3 regions of the Nocardioides imazamoxiresistens genome follow, and region 3 is predicted to be linked to each of the others. Evidence: predicted binding sites of a transcription regulator. Region 3 holds the regulator's gene; each other region holds the start of a gene.
The links. The regulator LexA, encoded in region 3, represses DNA repair genes until DNA is damaged. The targets are predictions, from matches to a motif close to TCGAACANNTGTTCGA.
Positions count from the first base shown of each region.

Region 1 (5,608 bases), on a different contig from region 3:
GGCGGAGCGAGCCCGACAGCTGCGGAGCCGGCACGAGCGCGGCGAGGGCGAGCAGCAGGACCGCCGCTGCCAGCGCGGCCGGCTCGGCGCCCGCGGGGCCGACCGCGACCCACGCGGTGAGCAGCGCGGCCAGGACCGTGAGCACGCGCGCGCTCAGGAGCCTGGTCATGCCGCAGAGCGTACGCCCGCGCCTCCCGACCGTGGGACGATCCGGGCCGATGAGTTCCGACCGGCCCGCCGGTCGGAGCGTCCGGGACGCGCGCACGGGCGCGCGCCGCACGCACGCGAGGAGCGCAGATGACTGCAGGGCACGCCGCCGACGGCCACGACCTGATCCGGGTGCACGGCGCCCGCGAGAACAACCTCAAGGACGTCAGCGTCGACCTGCGGAAGCGGCGGCTCACGGTGTTCACCGGCGTGTCCGGCTCGGGCAAGAGCTCCCTGGTCTTCGGCACCATCGCGGCCGAGTCGCAGCGGATGATCAACGAGACCTACAGCGCGTTCGTGCAGGGCTTCATGCCCTCGCTGGCACGGCCCGAGGTCGACGAGCTCGAGGGGCTCACGACGGCGATCGTCGTGGACCAGGAGCGGCTCGGGGCCAACGCCCGCTCAACGGTCGGGACGGTGACGGACGCCAACGCGATGCTGCGCAGCCTCTTCAGCCGGATTGCCGAGCCGTCCATCGGCCCGCCCACGGCGTACTCCTTCAACATCCCCACCCGCAGGGCCAGCGGGGTGATGTCGACGGAGCGCTCCGGCGGCAAGGTCGAGAAGAACGTGGTGCGGGACGTGGTCTACCTCGGTGGCATGTGCGCCGAGTGCGAGGGACGGGGCACCGTGTCCGACCTCGACCTCACCCAGATCGTCGACGAGTCGAAGTCGCTGGTCGACGGCGCGATCCTGGTGCCCGGCTACACCGCCGACGGGTGGATGGTGGCGCCGTACAAGGCCGTGGTCCCCGGCGACGTGCCGGTGCGCGACCTCACCGACGAGCAGCGCCAGGAGCTCCTGCACGCGGAGCCGCGCAAGGTGAAGGTCGAGAACATCAACGTGACCTTCGAGGGCCTCATCCCGAAGATCCGCAAGTCCATGTTCAGCAAGGACCCCGACTCGCTGCAGCCGCACCTGAAGGCGTTCGTGACCCGGGCGGCCGTCTTCGGCCCCTGCCCGGTCTGCGAGGGCACGCGGCTCAACGAGTCGGCCCGCTCCTCGCGGATCCGCGGCAGGAACATCGCCGACCTGTGCGCGATGCAGATCACCGACCTGGCCGACTGGGTGCGCGAGCTGGACGAGCCGTCCGTGGCGCCGCTGCGCAAGGGGCTGCTGCACCTCTTCGACGCGTTCGTCGAGATCGGTCTCGGCTACCTGTCGCTGGACCGGCCGTCGGGGACGCTGTCCGGGGGAGAGGCCCAGCGGACCAAGATGATCCGACACCTCGGCTCCGCGCTGACCGACGTCACCTACGTCTTCGACGAGCCGACCATCGGCCTGCACCCGCACGACATCGCCCGCATGAACAACCTGCTGCTCGAGCTGCGCGACAAGGGCAACACGGTGCTGGTGGTCGAGCACAAGCCGGAGACCATCGCGATCGCCGACCGCGTGGTCGACCTGGGGCCGGGCGCGGGGTCCGGCGGCGGATCGATCTGCTTCGAGGGCACCGTCGAGGAGCTGCGCTCCGCCGACACGCTGACGGGCCGCCACCTGTCCTACCGCGCCGCGCTGAAGGACGAGGTACGCACCGCGTCCGGCGCGCTGGAGATCCGCGGCGCCGCGCGGCACAACCTCCGTGACGTGGACGTCGACGTCCCCCTCGGGGTGCTGTGCGTCGTCACCGGCGTGGCGGGGTCGGGCAAGAGCTCGCTCATCCACGGGTCGTTGGCCGACCGCGACGACGTGGTCGTCGTCGACCAGGGCGCCATCAAGGGCTCGCGACGCAGCAACCCCGCGACGTACACCGGCCTCCTGGAGCCGATCCGCAAGGCGTTCGCGAAGGCCAACGGCGTCAAGCCCGCGCTGTTCAGCGCCAACTCCGAGGGCGCCTGCCCCTCGTGCAACGGCGCCGGGCTGATCTTCACCGAGCTGGGGTTCATGGACACCGTCTCGACGCCGTGCGACGAGTGCGGCGGACGTCGCTACCAGGCGTCGGTGCTCGAGCTGCGCTTCGGGGGGCTCAACATCGCCGAGGTCCTCGACCTGCCGGTGGCCGAGGCCCGGGCGTTCTTCGCGGAGGGGGAGGCGCGTACGCCGGCCGCCGCGACCGTCCTGCAGCGCCTCGAGGACGTCGGTCTCGGGTACCTCAAGCTCGGCCAGCCGCTCAACACGCTCTCCGGCGGCGAGCGCCAGCGGATCAAGCTGGCGATGCACATGGGGGACAAGGGCGGCGTCTACATCCTCGACGAGCCGACCACCGGCCTGCACCTGGCCGACGTCGACAACCTCCTGCGCCTGCTCGACCAGCTGGTCGACGCCGGCAAGTCCGTGATCGTGATCGAGCACCACCAGGCCGTGATGGCCCACGCCGACTGGATCATCGACGTCGGCCCGGGCGCCGGCCACGACGGCGGCAGCATCGTGTTCGAGGGCACGCCCGCCGACCTCGTCGCGCAGCGCTCGACGCTGACGGGGGAGCACCTCGCCGAGTACGTCGGGGGGTGAGGGGGCCGGGGCGCTGTGGACGGGTGGCGGGGTGGCCGCGCCTCCGACGATCTAGGATCTAAACCTCATCTGACCTGGGAAAACGGTTGTTCTTCGAACATCTGAGCGAGTAGGATCGGCCCATGACCGCCGCCCTCGACCTCGTCGACCGGGCGCCCCTGCCCGCCGACGTCCTGGGGGAGGTGCGGGCCGCCCGGACGGCCGCCGACGCCGCCGAGGTGCGGATCCTCGAGCTGGCGCTGGAGTGGGCGTACGCGCACCCGGCCGCGCCCGGAGCGGCTCACCCGGGCGCGGCGCACCCGCTGACGGGGACGTCGGCCTACGTGGAGCCCGTCGGTCGTCTCGACGAGGACGACGTGGTGGCTGGCGGGTGGTTCGACCTGCCGCAGGTCGCCTGGGACGCGCCGGCCGCGTTCGCCGCGGCGAGCGGCACCACCACGGCGGCCGGGGCGCGGCTGATCCGCGACGTGCTGCAGCTCGCGCACCGGCTCCCGCGCACCTGGGCCGCCACCCGCGCCGGGCGCGTGCCGGCCTGGCGTGCGCGACGGGTCGCGGACGCGGTGGCGGGGCAGCCGGGCGACGTCGCGGCGTACGTCGACGAGCACGTGCACGAGAGCGCCGGCACCGTCGGCGCCCGCACGTTGGCACGCATGGTGGACGAGGCCATGCTGCGGCTGCACGCGGAGGACCGCGAGCTCGAGCAGCTGGCGGAGCTCGACCGGCGCCACGCCACGCTGCACGTCGAGACGCTCAACCACACCGGGCTGGTCGAGATGAGCCTGCGCGGCGACTACGTCGACCTGGCCGCGCTCGACGCGACCCTCGACGAGGTCGCCGACGCGCTGGCGGACCCGCGGCTCGCGGACCTCGTCGGGCTGGCGGGGTGCGCGACCGCCGAGCGCAAGGGCGTACGCCGGTCGCTGGCCGTCGGTGTGCTCGCCGACCCCGCAGCCGCGGAAGCGCTCCTGGCTGCGGCGCGATCCGGTGAGGCCGACGCGCGGTCGAGCGCCCGCCCCGGCAAGCGCGCCGTCGTGCATCTGTACCTGTCCGAGGCGGGGTTCCTCGGGCTCGATCCCGTCGCCCGGCTCGGTGGGGCAGCGGGCGGGTCGGGGCTCCCGGTGCTCGTCGAGCAGGTACGCGACTGGCTCGCGCGCCGCGACACGCACGTGACGGTGCGGCCCGTGATGGATGCGGCGTCGACGTGCTCTAGCGACCGGTACGAGATCCCCGACCGACTGCGTCAGCAGGTCCTGGCGCTGCACACGACCTGCATCTTCCCGTGGTGCGACACCGCGGCCGAGGCCTGCGACCTCGACCACCTCGACCCCTGGCGCGACGACGGCAGCGGCGGGGCCACCGCGAGCGACAACCTCGCGCCGCTGTGTCGACACCACCACCGGCTGAAGACCCTCGCGGGATGGCGGGTCAGACGGCTCTGCGCCGGCACGTACCTGTGGACCGACCCGCACGGGCGCACCTACCTGCGCCTGCCGGTGGGGACGTTCACGCTGGATCCCGAGTCCTCGGCGGCCGGTAGGTTGCGGCCGCGTGACTGATCTCTTCGGCCAGGGTGGGCACCAGGTGCGTCTCGACTGGGGGCCGACGGGCGCCGTCGTCGCTCGGGCCGACATCGCGGTGGTGGTCGACGTCCTGAGCTTCTCGACCTCGGTGACCGTGGCCGTCGAGCGGGGCATGCGCGTCTACCCGTACCGCTGGCGCGACGAGCGGGCAGGGGAGTACGCCGCGTCGCGCGACGCCGTCCTGGCCGTCGGGCGCCTGGAGGCCGCGAGATCCGGAGCGACCCCGGCTCCGTCGCTGTCGCCGGCCGGGCTCCTGCGCTGCGCACCCGCGCCGCGACTGGTCCTGCCGTCTCCGAACGGGTCGACGATCGCGGCGGCGCTCGCCGGGGCGGGCTCGCGGGTCGTCGTCGGATGCCTGCGCAACGCGCGTGCGGTGGCGCGCTGGCTCGTCCCGGAGCTCGACGCCGGGCACAGCGTGGTGGTCGTCGCCGCCGGGGAGCGTTGGACGGAGGACGACTCGCTGCGGCCGGCGCTCGAGGACCACCTGGGCGCCGGCGCTGTCGTCTCCGCGCTGGCGGCGACCGGCCACGGATCGGGGCTGAGCCCGGAGGCTCGGGCGGCGGCCGAGCTGTTCGACGTCGCCCGCACGACGCTGACGGAGCGTCTGCGTGACTGTGTCGGTGGTCGCGAGCTGTACGCCAAGGGCTTCGGCGCCGACGTGGACGTCGCCGCTGCGTTCGACGTCTGCGACGTCGTCCCGGTGCTCGAGGACGAGGCGTTCGCGGCGACGTCGCGCTGAGCCGCTCTCCTGACCACGTGCAGACGCAGCGCCGATAATGGACATTATGTCAAGTTGCGCCGGTGTCAGTCGAGAGGATCCCGGTCGAGCACCTCGACGTGGACGATGCGGCCGTCGACGAGATCGAGGACCAGCATCCCCGGCCACGGCGGGTCGAGCTCGACGTTCTCGTGGCCCGGCCCGTACGTCCCGTCCGGCTTCGGCGCCGTGTAGAAGCTCTGGCAGAAGTCGTCGCCGCATCCGCACGCGGCGACCACCCGCAGCGTCTCGACCTGGGCCGCGAGCAGCGCCGCGTCCTCGGCCAGCAGGGCCACGTGGAGCTGCCGCGCGAAGTTCGGCCACCGGTCCACCAGTCGCGGCGATGCGGCGTCGCCCGGCTCGGTCACGGCGCCCCGCCCGTGTCGCTGGACGACGATCTCCCGGCTGCTCCCCCGGCGCCCGCCGGCTCGGGCCGAGCCACGTCGGCCCGCGGCAGTGACAGCACCATCGTCAGCCCGCCGCCCGGGGTGTCCTCGGCGCCGAGCGTCGCGCCGACGGCCTCGCTGAGCCCCCGGGCGACGGCGAGACCCAGTCCCAGGCCGCCGTGCGAGGTGTCCCCCAGTCGCTGGAACGGTTCGAACATGCGTTCGCG
Region 1 covers NZ_JAVYII010000002.1:129,908-135,515, forward strand. The annotation lists gene RDV89_RS04685 (hypothetical protein) at 1-169, opposite strand, end outside; gene RDV89_RS04690 (ATP-binding cassette domain-containing protein) at 298-2,658, shown strand; gene RDV89_RS04695 (HNH endonuclease signature motif containing protein) at 2,781-4,214, shown strand; gene RDV89_RS04700 (2-phosphosulfolactate phosphatase) at 4,207-4,977, shown strand; gene RDV89_RS04705 (hypothetical protein) at 5,043-5,363, opposite strand; gene RDV89_RS04710 (sensor histidine kinase) at 5,360-5,608, opposite strand, start outside.
Region 1: a site for LexA is predicted at 2,752-2,767, ahead of RDV89_RS04695 (HNH endonuclease signature motif containing protein). Genes of this name have one in related genera too.

Region 2 (5,608 bases), on a different contig from region 3:
CTCTGCTGGTCGCTCGCACCAGGGGAAGGCGCACACGGTGTGGGTGGCCAGGAGGTGGCGGTGCAGCCGGTCGGGCACCTCGTACTGATCGGTGGTCAGCCGCTCCCGCACGTCCAGCACGGGGCGTACCGTCACGTGGGCGTCGGTGCGGGCGCACCACGCCCGCATCTGCTCGGCGAGCGCAGGCTGACCGCTGCCTCCCCCGGCCGCCATGCGACCGACGGGATCGAGACCCATCACGGCGAGGTCCGTCAGGTGCAGGTGCAGCACGATCCGCTTGCGCGGACCGGCGGCGGCCCGCGCGGTGGCTTCGGTGGGAGACAGCACCGACCGGGCGGCCTCCGGATCGGCCAGCACGCCGACCGCGAGTGCGCGCCGCACCTGGAGCGACGCGCCGCGAGCCTCCGCCTCGAGACCGACCAGAGCGGCGACCTCGGGATCGGCCAGGCGCTGCGCCACCTGCTGGACCGCGGCGTCGAACGCCGCAAGATCGGTCCACTGGCCGCGGACTGTCATCTCCGCGATGCCGGTGTGGTTGAGCGTCTCGCTGTGCAGCGTGACGTGCTGCGCGTCGAGCGCAGCCAGCTGCTCGAGCTCGCGGTCCTCCGCGTGCAGCCGGAGCAGCGCCTCGTCCAGCAGCCGATCGAGCGTCCGCAGGCCCACCTGGTGGGCGACCGCGTGGACGTGCTCGTCGAGGTACGCGGCCACGTCGTCGGGCTGGCCCGCGACGCACCCAGCCACCCGGCGGGCGCGCCAGGCCGGCACGTCACCCGTACGCACGCGGGCCCAGGTCAGCGGCAACCGGTGCGCCAGCAGCAGCGCGTCGCGCAGCAGTAGACCGCCAGCGCGGGTGGTGAGACGGCAGGCCGCGGCGAAGGCTGCCGGCGCGTCCCAGCGCACCGCCGGGATCCCGTGCCAACCGGTCGCCTCATCAGCCTCCTCGGGGCTGAGTCGGGGGTCGACGTGCGGTTCCGCGTACGCGGTCGGCCCCACGACCGTCTGCTTCGACGCCGGGTCCGGGGGCGCCGGGTGCGCGTACGCCCATTCCAACGCGCACTCGAGGATCCGCACCTCGGCCGCATCCGCGGCGGCCCGCGCAGCCCGGGCGACGTCGAGTACGTCGGCCGGCGTGCGAGGTGGTGCGACGGGCGCGGACATGGACTGATCCTATGCGAACAGATGTGCGATCACAAGACTATTTTCCCAGTTCAGAGGGGGTGCGGGCGGCCCACTTGCTGTCCACAGATGCTGTCGGCGACGGGGTGCTCCCCGACCCTCTCCACACCCGGCATGCGTGCCCTGGCCACGACCCAGGGTGGGCCGCATGACAGCACTCCCGAGGCCCCTCTGATGGCGGTCGCGACCACCCGGGCCATCGCGCTCCACGGCGCGGTCGGCCACCTCATCGACGTCCAGGTCGACGTCTCGCCCGGCATGGTCACGACGATCATCGTGGGACGACCCGACGCAGCGCTCAGCGAGGCACGCGACCGCTGCCGGATGGCGATCGCCAACTCGGGCTTCCGCTGGCCGACCACGCGACGCACGACGATCCTCCTCTCGCCCGCCGACCTGCCGAAGCGCGGCACGCACTTCGACCTCGCGGTCGCCGTGGCCGTGCTCGCGGCATCCGTGGACCCGTCGGAGGAGGCGCCGATCCCCACCGACGACACGGTCTTCATCGGCGAGCTCAGTCTCGACGGCGGCCTGCGTCCCACCGCGGGGGTGCTGCCGATGACGATGGCGGCGGCGCAGCGAGGCGTGCGCCGGGTGTTCGTCCCTGAGCCGCAGGCGGCCGAGGCGGCGCTCGTGCCGGGCATGGCGGTCTTCGGGATGAGGTCGCTAGCCCAGGTCGTCGCGGAGCTGCGGGGTGAGCCCGTGCCAGACGCACCGCCCGTGCCGGCGGACTCCGCCAGCACGCTGCTGAGCTGGCGGGGCCAGGACCGGCTGGACGAGGTCGACATGGCCGATCTCGTCGGAGCACCGGACGCGCTGTACGCGGCCACGGTGGCCGCCGCGGGCGGCCACCACCTGCTGCTGACCGGGGCCAAGGGGGCCGGCAAGACGACCCTCGCCGAGCGGATCCCCGGGATCCTGCCCGACCTGGCCCCCGACGAGGCGCTCGAGCTCACCGCGGTCCTGTCGCTGTCGGGCGCCCTGCCGCCGGGCGGGCGACTCGTGCGGCGCCCGCCCTACGCCGCGCCGCACCACAACGCGAGCGCCACGAGCATCCTGGGCGGCGGCTCCGGCCGGGTGCGTCCCGGCGAGCTCAGCCGCGCCCACCACGGCGTCCTGTTCCTCGACGAGTTCCCCCTCTTCGCCTCCGACGTCGTCGAGGCGCTGCGCCAGCCGCTCGAGAGCGGTGACGTGACCATCGCCCGCGGCGAGGAGTCCGCGACCTTCCCGGCGCGGGGCATCGTGGTGCTCGCCGCCAACCCGTGCCCGTGCGGCGCACCGTCGACCGGGCTCGGCGCCGCCCGCTGCTCGTGCGACGCGGTCAAGGTGCGGGCGTACGACGCGAAGCTCAAGGGACCGCTCGCCGACCGCGTCGACATCGTGCGGGAGATGCAGCCGCCCACCGTCGGGCTGGCGGGCTCGGTGGTCACGTCCGCGCACCTGCGCTCGCTCGTCACGGCCGCGAGGGCCCGCCAGCAGGAGCGGTACGCCGGCACCGGCTGGCGTCTGAACGCCCACGTGCCGACCTCCGTCCTGCGCGACCGGTGGCCGCTCGACGAGACCTCCCGGCGCACCGTGGAGGAGGCGGTGGCCGCCGGTCGCCTCACGCGTCGTGGCGCCACCCGCGTGCACCGGATGGCCTGGACCCTGGCGGACCTCGAGGCTCGGAGCGGACCGACCGTCGACGACGTCGACACGGCCCTGCGGCTGCGACGCGGCGACCCGCTGGCGCTGCTGCCGGTCGAGCGCCTCCTGCTGGACGGGCCGGCGACGACCGCGGAGGTCGCGCGGTGAGCGACGCCGACCGGCTGGCGCGGGTTGCTCTGAGCCACCTCGCAGAGCCGGGCGACGTGCGGGTGCTGCGGCTGGTGCGTCAGCTGGGCGCGACGACGGTGTACGAGGGCCTGTGCGCCCACGGAGGGCTCGACGCGGTGCTGGACGGCATGCCGGACGGGGTGTCCGACGGCGCCGGCGGAGCGGGCGTCGACCTCGCGGTGCGACTCGGCGCGGTCCGACCGGAGCAACGTCTCGAGCAGGCTCGCCGCGCCGGCATCCGCTTCGTCGTGCCCGGCGACGCCGAGTGGCCGACCGGCCTGGACGACCTCGCCGACCAGCCGGCCCTGCACCAGCGCGGCGAGGTGCCGGTCGGGCTGTGGGTCCGCGGTCCGCTGCGCCTGGACGAGGTACGCACCGCGGTCGCGGTCGTCGGAGCGCGTCGGGCGACGACCTACGGAGGCTCGGTGGCGGGCGACCTGGGCCAGGACCTCGGGAGCGAGGGCTGGACGGTCGTCTCGGGTGCCGCCTTCGGCATCGACCAGGCCGCCCACCGGGGCGCGCTGGCCGCGGGCGGTCCGACGGTCGCCGTCCTGGCGTGCGGTGTGGACCGCGCCTACCCGGTGCGCCACAGCGAGCTCCTCGACCAGATCGGCGACCAGGGTGCGGTGGTCTCGGAGGCGCCCCCGGGTGCGACACCGACCCGGGTCCGGTTCCTGGGCCGCAACCGGCTCATCGCGGGTCTCGCGCGCGGCACGGTCGTCGTCGAGGCGGCGGTGCGCAGCGGCTCCCTCAACACCGCCGGGTGGGCCGAACGTCTCAGCCGGGTCGTGATGGGCGTCCCCGGGCCGGTCACGAGCGCACTCTCGCAGGGCGTGCACGAGCTGATCCGCACCCGGGCGGGTCTGCTCGTCACGAGCGGCGCCGAGGTGCGCGAGGCGGTCGGGGAGTCGGGGGAGCACCTGCTCGCGGTGCCGCGCGCCCCGCTGGGTCCGCGCGACCACCTCCCGATCCGCCACCAGCAGGTGCTCGACGCGGTGCCCGTCTCACGGGGCGCCACCGTCGAGACCATCTCGCGCGGCGCGGGGATCGGCACGAAGGAGGCGGGCACGGCGCTCGGCGCCCTCGCCCGGGCCGGGCTCATCGAGCAGAGCGGCGCCGGCTGGCGGCTCAGCGACGCCGCGTGGCGGGCCGATCGTGCCGAGGAGCGCGCCTAGGCTGGCGCCATGACGGCGCAGGGGGAGGAGCTGCCCGCGGGCCTGGCGCAGGCGCTGGACGAGTACGCCACCCACCTGCGCCACGCGCGCGACGTCAGCGAGCACACGCTCCGTGCGTACGTCGGCGACCTGACCTCCCTGCTGCGCCACGTGGCGCGGATGGGAGCGACGGCCCCGGGGGACCTCGACCTGCGGATGCTGCGCAGCTGGCTCGCGCTGCAGCAGACCTCCGGACGCTCGCGGCGCACGATCGCGCGCCGCGCGACCGCGGCCCGGGTCTTCACCGCGTGGCTCGAGTCGACGGGCCGCGCGCCGGCCGACGTCGGGGCCCCCCTGGCCTCCCCGCGGGCGCACCGGACGCTGCCGGCCGTGCTCACCCGGGACGAGGCCCGCTCCCTCCTCGACGCCGCGGCCGAGCACGCGCTCGCCGTGGCCGGCGCCGACGGCGCCGACGGCACCGACGGCACCGAGGAGGCCGCGGCGACGGCCCGCGCGGCGGCGCTGCGCGACGTGGCCGTCCTGGAGCTGCTGTACGCCAGCGGCATCCGCGTCGGCGAGCTCGTGTCGCTCGACGTCGACGACCTCGACCACGGCCGCAGCGTCGTGCGGGTGCTCGGCAAGGGGCGCAAGGAGCGCACGGTGCCCTACGGCCGCCCCGCCGCCCGTGCCGTCGACCGATGGCTGGGGGAGGGGCGTGGCGTGCTCGCGACCTCGTCCTCCGGCCCGGCGCTCTTCCTCGGCGTCCGCGGCGGGCGCATCGACCCCCGGACGGTCCGCACGACCGTCCACCGTCGGATCGCCGACGTCCCGGACGCGCCGGACCTGGCTCCCCACGGCCTGCGGCACACGGCGGCCACCCACCTGCTCGAGGGCGGCGCGGACCTGCGCACGGTCCAGGAGCTCCTCGGTCACGCCTCGTTGGCCACGACGCAGGTCTACACCCACGTCAGCACGGAGCGGCTCCGCTCGGCCTACCGGCAGGCGCACCCGCGGGCCTGAGACCGGCGTCCCGGTGCGCACGACGGTCAGCGCGCGACGGGCCGGCCCGGTCGTGGCAGCCGCTCCGCGAGCGGCGACCATCCGGCGTACGGGCGGGCCGCCCCCGCGGAGCTGGTCGCGCCCGAGCCGGCGCCCAGCCCGCCCAGGGGAACGAGGCGGACGGGTCCTGCGCCGACGAGGCGCAACGGGTCGAGGTAGGTCTCGCCCTCGATCCAGCCCCAGTGCAGGCACACGGCCGGTCGGCAGTGCGACCCGGCGAGCTCGAGGACCCCCAGGGCCGCGCCCGCCGCGACCTCGTCGCCCACGGCGACGGCCGCGGTGACGGGCTCGTAGGTCGTGCGCGTCGCTCCGTGGGCGACGACCACGACGCCCTTGCCGGCGAGCCGACCGGCGTACGTCACCCGGCCGCCGAGCGCGGCGCGCACCGTCTGCCCCACCGAGCC
Region 2 covers NZ_JAVYII010000005.1:175,029-180,636, reverse strand. The annotation lists gene RDV89_RS12380 (HNH endonuclease signature motif containing protein) at 1-1,158, opposite strand, end outside; gene RDV89_RS12375 (YifB family Mg chelatase-like AAA ATPase) at 1,351-2,970, shown strand; gene dprA (DNA-processing protein DprA) at 2,967-4,166, shown strand; gene RDV89_RS12365 (tyrosine recombinase XerC) at 4,176-5,165, shown strand; gene RDV89_RS12360 (peptidoglycan DD-metalloendopeptidase family protein) at 5,192-5,608, opposite strand, start outside.
Region 2: a site for LexA is predicted at 1,172-1,187, ahead of RDV89_RS12380 (HNH endonuclease signature motif containing protein). Genes of this name have one in related genera too.

Region 3 (5,608 bases):
AGCCGGTGCCGGAGCTGCCGCCCGAGGCGCAGGGCGACGACGACGCAGCCGCCGTCGCGTTCGTGGAGCACTGGGTCGAGCTGGTGAACTACGCGATCGCAACGGGGGACGGCGGGCCGGCCCGCCGTTTCTATGCACCATCGTGTGAGGTATGCGAGGCGGCGATCGGTGAGATCGAGGAGACGGCTGGCGACGATTCATCCGGATCCGGGACCTGGTCGCTGAGCGATGCCTCCCCTAGAGACGCGGCGCCCGAGGATCCGCAGGCGGTAGCGACAGTAGTCACCTCGGACGTCTCAATAAGCGGCTCTACGCCTGACCCGTACGGCTGGACCGAGCTGGGACTCGACTTCACACCAGAAGCGGGGTGGCAGATCGCATGGATGCTCAGTTACGCCTACTGACCCTCGCGCTCTCCGCTGCGGCAGCACTACAGGGGTTAGACCCCGGTGATTCGACGGTTGATCCTGGCGCATCTGGCTTCAACGCATCCATCGAGCGAACCGAGCGCATTGCGAACGGACGCGGCATCGGCAGCGAGAGTGGGCGGGCGCCGACCCCGGAGGAGCTCGCCGCCGCGGCGTACGCGCGACTCGACGGCGCGACGTGCACGGTGCCCGCAATCATCCCGATCTGCCAGGTCGACGTTCCGTGCGCGGACGCCGAGACCGCGACCAACAACGCGGCCTCGATCCTCGTCGGCACGAACATGCCCGAGTCGCAGTGCACGGCGCCCGCCACGGCCGCGATCACCGACGCGATCGTCCTGACGGCCTTCCAGGACGTCCCGCTCCCCGAAGCGACGCTGACCATCCAACCGCCCGACGCACGCACGCTGGTCAACCTGGACACGAACTTCTACACGGTCGCCGAGCCGTTCACCACGAGCGTCACGCTGCTCGGCAGCCAGGTCGACCTCGACATCTCCCCCGCGAGCTACACCTGGTCGTTCGGCGACGGCACCGTGCGCTCGACGACGACGCCGGGCGCGGCGTACCCGGACCTGCTCGTCACGCACGCCTACGAGTCCACCGGCACGGTCGCGACCTCCGTGACCGTCACGTGGGGCGCGCGCTACCGCGTCGACGGTGGCCCGTGGGCGGACGTCGCCGGCACCGTCGACATGACGAGCCCCTCCGTCGACCTCGAGGTCATCGAGGCCACGCCCGTCCTCACCGACTGAACGCAGGAGGGGCGGGACCGCCGTCGCGGTCCCGCCCCTGTTCTTCCCCGGTTGACCGACAGGTCGGGGTCGAGGCGACCTGTCGGGGTTCGTGGAGGGCTCAGCCCTCGGCCGGCACGACGAGCAGCTGGCCCGCCTGCAGCTCGGCCGTGTCCATCGCGTTCAGCGCGCGGATGTCGTCGATGACCTCCTGCACCCCGGCGTCACCGGAGCGCTCGGAGGCGATGTCCCACAGGGTGTCGCCCGAACCGACGCGGATGGTCTCGGTCGTGCTCGGCACGGCCTCGTCCGTCGCGGCGGAGGTCGTCGTCAGCAGCACGCCCAGGAGCAGCATCAGGCCGAGGCCGAGCGCGACCACGACCATCCGGCCGCGGCGCGTCAGGCGCACGGAGCCGTGGTGCGGGCGCGGCGTCGCAGCGGTGCGGCCGAGGGCGGGAGCGGCGAGGGACGTGCTCATGGTGACCTCCAGGGGAAGAGTTCGGTCGTGACGAGCTGTTGTCTACCGACGGCCACCGACAGTTCGGCTCCGGCGACTGCGCCGGCCCCGCTGTCGATCACACGTTCGATCGAACACATGAGCGAGATTAGAGCAGGTGTTCGAACGAAATCAAGGTCCTGTTCGAACAATTCTTCGAGCGGCCCGACCGTCGGCCCCGCGACACCCTCGACACGCCGCATCGAACAGGTGTTTGAAGGTCGACCTCGGATGCCGCTAGCGTCCCCTCCACACGTCCGGCACCGTCACGACGCGCTGCAGCGCGGGAGGAAGGCACACCATGGCCAGCACACGAAAGCCCAGCCGCGGCTCGAAGGACGTCGCCGACGTCGCGTCCGTGCCCGAGCCGGGCGTCGGCCAGGCGCGACTGACCCCGCGCCAGGCGAAGGTGCTCGCCGTGATCACCGACGCGCTGGAGAAGCACGGCTATCCCCCGAGCATGCGCGAGATCGGCGAGGAGGTCGGGCTGACCAGCTCCTCGTCCGTCGCCTACCAGCTCAAGACGCTGGAGGAGAAGGGCTACCTGCGCCGCGACCCCAACCGCCCGCGCGCGATCCAGGTCGTCACGGCGGCCGGGTCCGAGCCGGACGCCGCCGTCGTGGCGCCCGACGAGAGCGACGTGGACGAGACGGGGATCGGCGACGCCCGCCCGGCGGCGACGTACGTGCCGGTGGTCGGTCGCATCGCGGCCGGTGGCCCGATCCTGGCCGAGGAGCGGGTCGAGGACGTGTTCCCCCTCCCCCACGCGCTGGTCGGCGACGGCACGCTCTACCTCCTCGAGGTCTCGGGCGACTCCATGGTCGAGGCGGCCATCTGCGACGGCGACTACGTCGTGGTCCGCCAGCAGCCGAACGCCGAGAACGGCGAGATCGTGGCGGCCATGATCGACGGCGAGGCGACGGTCAAGACGTTCCAGCGCCGCGACGGCCGCGTCTGGCTGCTGCCGCACAACCCGGCGTACGAGCCCATCGACGGCACCCACGCCACCATCCTCGGCAAGGTCACCGCGGTCCTGCGCCGCCTCTGAGACCGACCGCCGTCGTGCCCCGCAGCCGGGGAGGCCCCCGTGGCCTCCCCGGCTGCGTCGCGTCCCCCCGTGCGCCGTAGCATCGGCGCAGCCGTTCTCGAGGAGTCCCGGATGACCGACGTGCCGCGTTTCCCGGTGCTGGAGGCTGCCGACGGCTACGAGATCGCCGAGGTCGACCGCCAGGTCTGGCAGCTGTGCGAGGAGATCCGCCGCGGCCGGCGCACCGGCCTGCACCCCGGCCCCTTCGACACCCGCCCGTTCCGCCTCGTGCACCGAAGCCAGGTGTACGCCCCGGGAGCGGTCGACGACTGGTTCGACGGCTGCTCCGCCGAGCTCGAGGCCCGGCGCCAGCACCCCTCGGCGCACCGTCCCCCGCCCTACGAGGGCGACCTGGACGACCCGCCGGAGCTGCGCGGCGCGGACCGCCCGGGCGCCGAGCCCGAGAAGTTCGAGAGCTCGATCCCCCTGTGGGCCCGGGTGGTCGCGCTGCTCGTCATCGTGGGCCTGGTCTGCGCCTACGTGCTCTCCTACTTCTGAGCCGTCGCTCCCCGACCCCCGCCCCGACGCGGTCCCGCGTCGGTGAACGAGGGGCGACGTCCGGGCGACGATCCGCCGCATCGTGCGTCGGCCCCGAGACCCCGGCCCGTCTCGCTCGTTGCAGCGGACGTGATCCCGCCCACCGCCGAGGAGCGCCCCACGCTCCCGCCGCTGCCGCGCCGCAGCGTCCTCGCCGCCGCCGGCATCGCCACCGGCGCCGCCCTCGTGGCCACCGACCCCGTGTCCCCGGACCCCGCCGACGCCGCCGCCACTACCGGCGCCGGGGCGTACTTCCAGCACGGCGTCGCCTCGGGCGACCCGCTGCCCACCAGCGTCGTGATCTGGACGCGCGTCACCCCGAGCCCCGACGCGACCCCGGGCTCCGGGCGCGGCCCGGCCGTCCGCGTGGGCTACCAGGTCGCCACCGACGCGCGGTTCACCTCGATCGTCGCCCGCGGGCACGTCGACACGAGCGCGTCGGCGGACCACACGGTCAAGATCGACGTGACCGGCCTGGCGCCGGCCCGGTGGTACTGGTTCCGCTTCCGGCACGACTACCGCTGGAGCCCGGTCGGGCGTACGCGCACCGCTCCCGCCCGCACGGCGACCCCCGAGCGGATCCGCTTCGGGGTCGTGTCGTGCGCCAACCTGCAGGCCGGGTGGTTCCACGCGTACCGGCACCTCGCCGCCCGCGACGACCTCGACGCGATCCTGCACCTCGGTGACTACCTGTACGAGTACGCGCCCGGCGAGTACGGGCTCGGGCAGGACAACGTCGACGTGCGCGCCCACGTGCCGGCGCGGGAGATCGTCACGCTGGCCGACTACCGCCAGCGCCACGCGCAGTACAAGCAGGACCCCGACCTGCAGGCCCTGCACGCCCGCTACCCGTTCATCGTGACCTGGGACGACCACGAGCACACCAACGACGCGCACCGCCACGGCGCCGAGAACCACCAGCCGTCCACCGAGGGGTCCTGGCCGGTACGCCGGTCGCGCGCGCACCGCGCGTACGACGAGTGGATGCCGGTCCGGCTCAACGGCACCGCCGCGCTCGGTGACGGGGCGCGGCTCTACCGCACGCTGCAGTTCGGCCGGCTCGCGCAGATCTCGATGCTCGACCTGCGCACCTACCGCTCCGAGCAGGTCGCCTACCCCGTCGTCGCCCCGGGGGTGAACGACCCCGACCGGACGATCACGGGCTCGACCCAGATGGCGTGGCTCAAGGACGCGCTGTCGTCGTCGGCGGCGCAGTGGAAGCTGGTCGGCAACCCCGTGATGATCTCGCCCGTCACGTTCGCCCAGCTGCCCACCGACCTCGTGGACCCGGTCAACGACGTGACGGGCCTGCTCCCGCGCGACGGCGCTCCCTACAACGTGGACCAGTGGGACGGCTACACCGACGACCGCCGCGAGCTGTTCGCCCACCTGCGCGACCAGGGCATCCGCGACACCGTCTTCGTCACCGGGGACATCCACTCGGGCTGGGCCTGCGAGCTGCCGCACGACGCGGGGACCTACCCCCTCAGCCCGTCGGCGGGCGTCGAGCTCGTCGCCTCGTCGGTGACGTCCAACAACCTCAAGGACATCCTCGGCGCCCCGCCGCGCACGGCGAGCCTGGCCGTGGAGGCGGTGCTGCGGCTCGCCAACCGCCACATCCGCTACATCGACTTCGACAGCCACGGCTACTCGGTCCTCGACGTCACCCCCGCGCGGGTGCAGATGGACTGGTACGTCACCGGCCCCCGCGACCAGCGCGGCGCCGGCACGACGCACACCGCGTCGTTCCAGACCCTCGCCGGGACCAACAAGCTGAGCCGGGCCGCCGGGCCCGTGGGAGGACGCTGACATGCACGAGTGCCACCAGCCACGGACCGACCGCCCCTCGCCCTTCCTCGACGGCGATCCCGAGCGCGAGCGGCACCGACCCGCCGCCGAGCGCCGCACCTTCCTCAAGGTGGCCGGCGCCGCCGGCGCCGGACTGCTGCTCTCCGCGGCGCCCGGCGCGGAGCGGGCCGCCGCCGCGACCACGAAGCGGGCGTACGTCGTCGTGATCGACGGGTGCCGTCCCGACGAGATCGACTCCGGCCTGATGCCGAACGTCAAGGCGCTGCGCGACAGCGGCCGCAACTTCGCCCGGGCGCGCTCCCTGCCGATCACCGAGACGATCCCGAACCACGTGATGATGATGACCGGCCTCCGGCCGGACCGGACCGGCGTGCCCGCCAACGCGGTGTGGGACCGCACGCTCGGGGCCGAGCGCACCCTCGAGCTGCCCACCGACCTCAAGCGGGAGACCCTGCTCGCCCGTGGCGCGCGGCAGCGGCTGCGCACCGCGTCGGTGCTGAGCAAGGACTACCTCTAC
Region 3 covers NZ_JAVYII010000004.1:438,417-444,024, reverse strand. The annotation lists gene RDV89_RS11420 (DUF6318 family protein) at 1-404, shown strand, start outside; gene RDV89_RS11415 (PKD domain-containing protein) at 614-1,183, shown strand; gene RDV89_RS11410 (LysM peptidoglycan-binding domain-containing protein) at 1,284-1,640, opposite strand; gene lexA (transcriptional repressor LexA) at 1,960-2,706, shown strand; gene RDV89_RS11400 (hypothetical protein) at 2,818-3,243, shown strand; gene RDV89_RS11395 (alkaline phosphatase D family protein) at 3,373-5,091, shown strand; gene RDV89_RS11390 (alkaline phosphatase family protein) at 5,093-5,608, shown strand, end outside.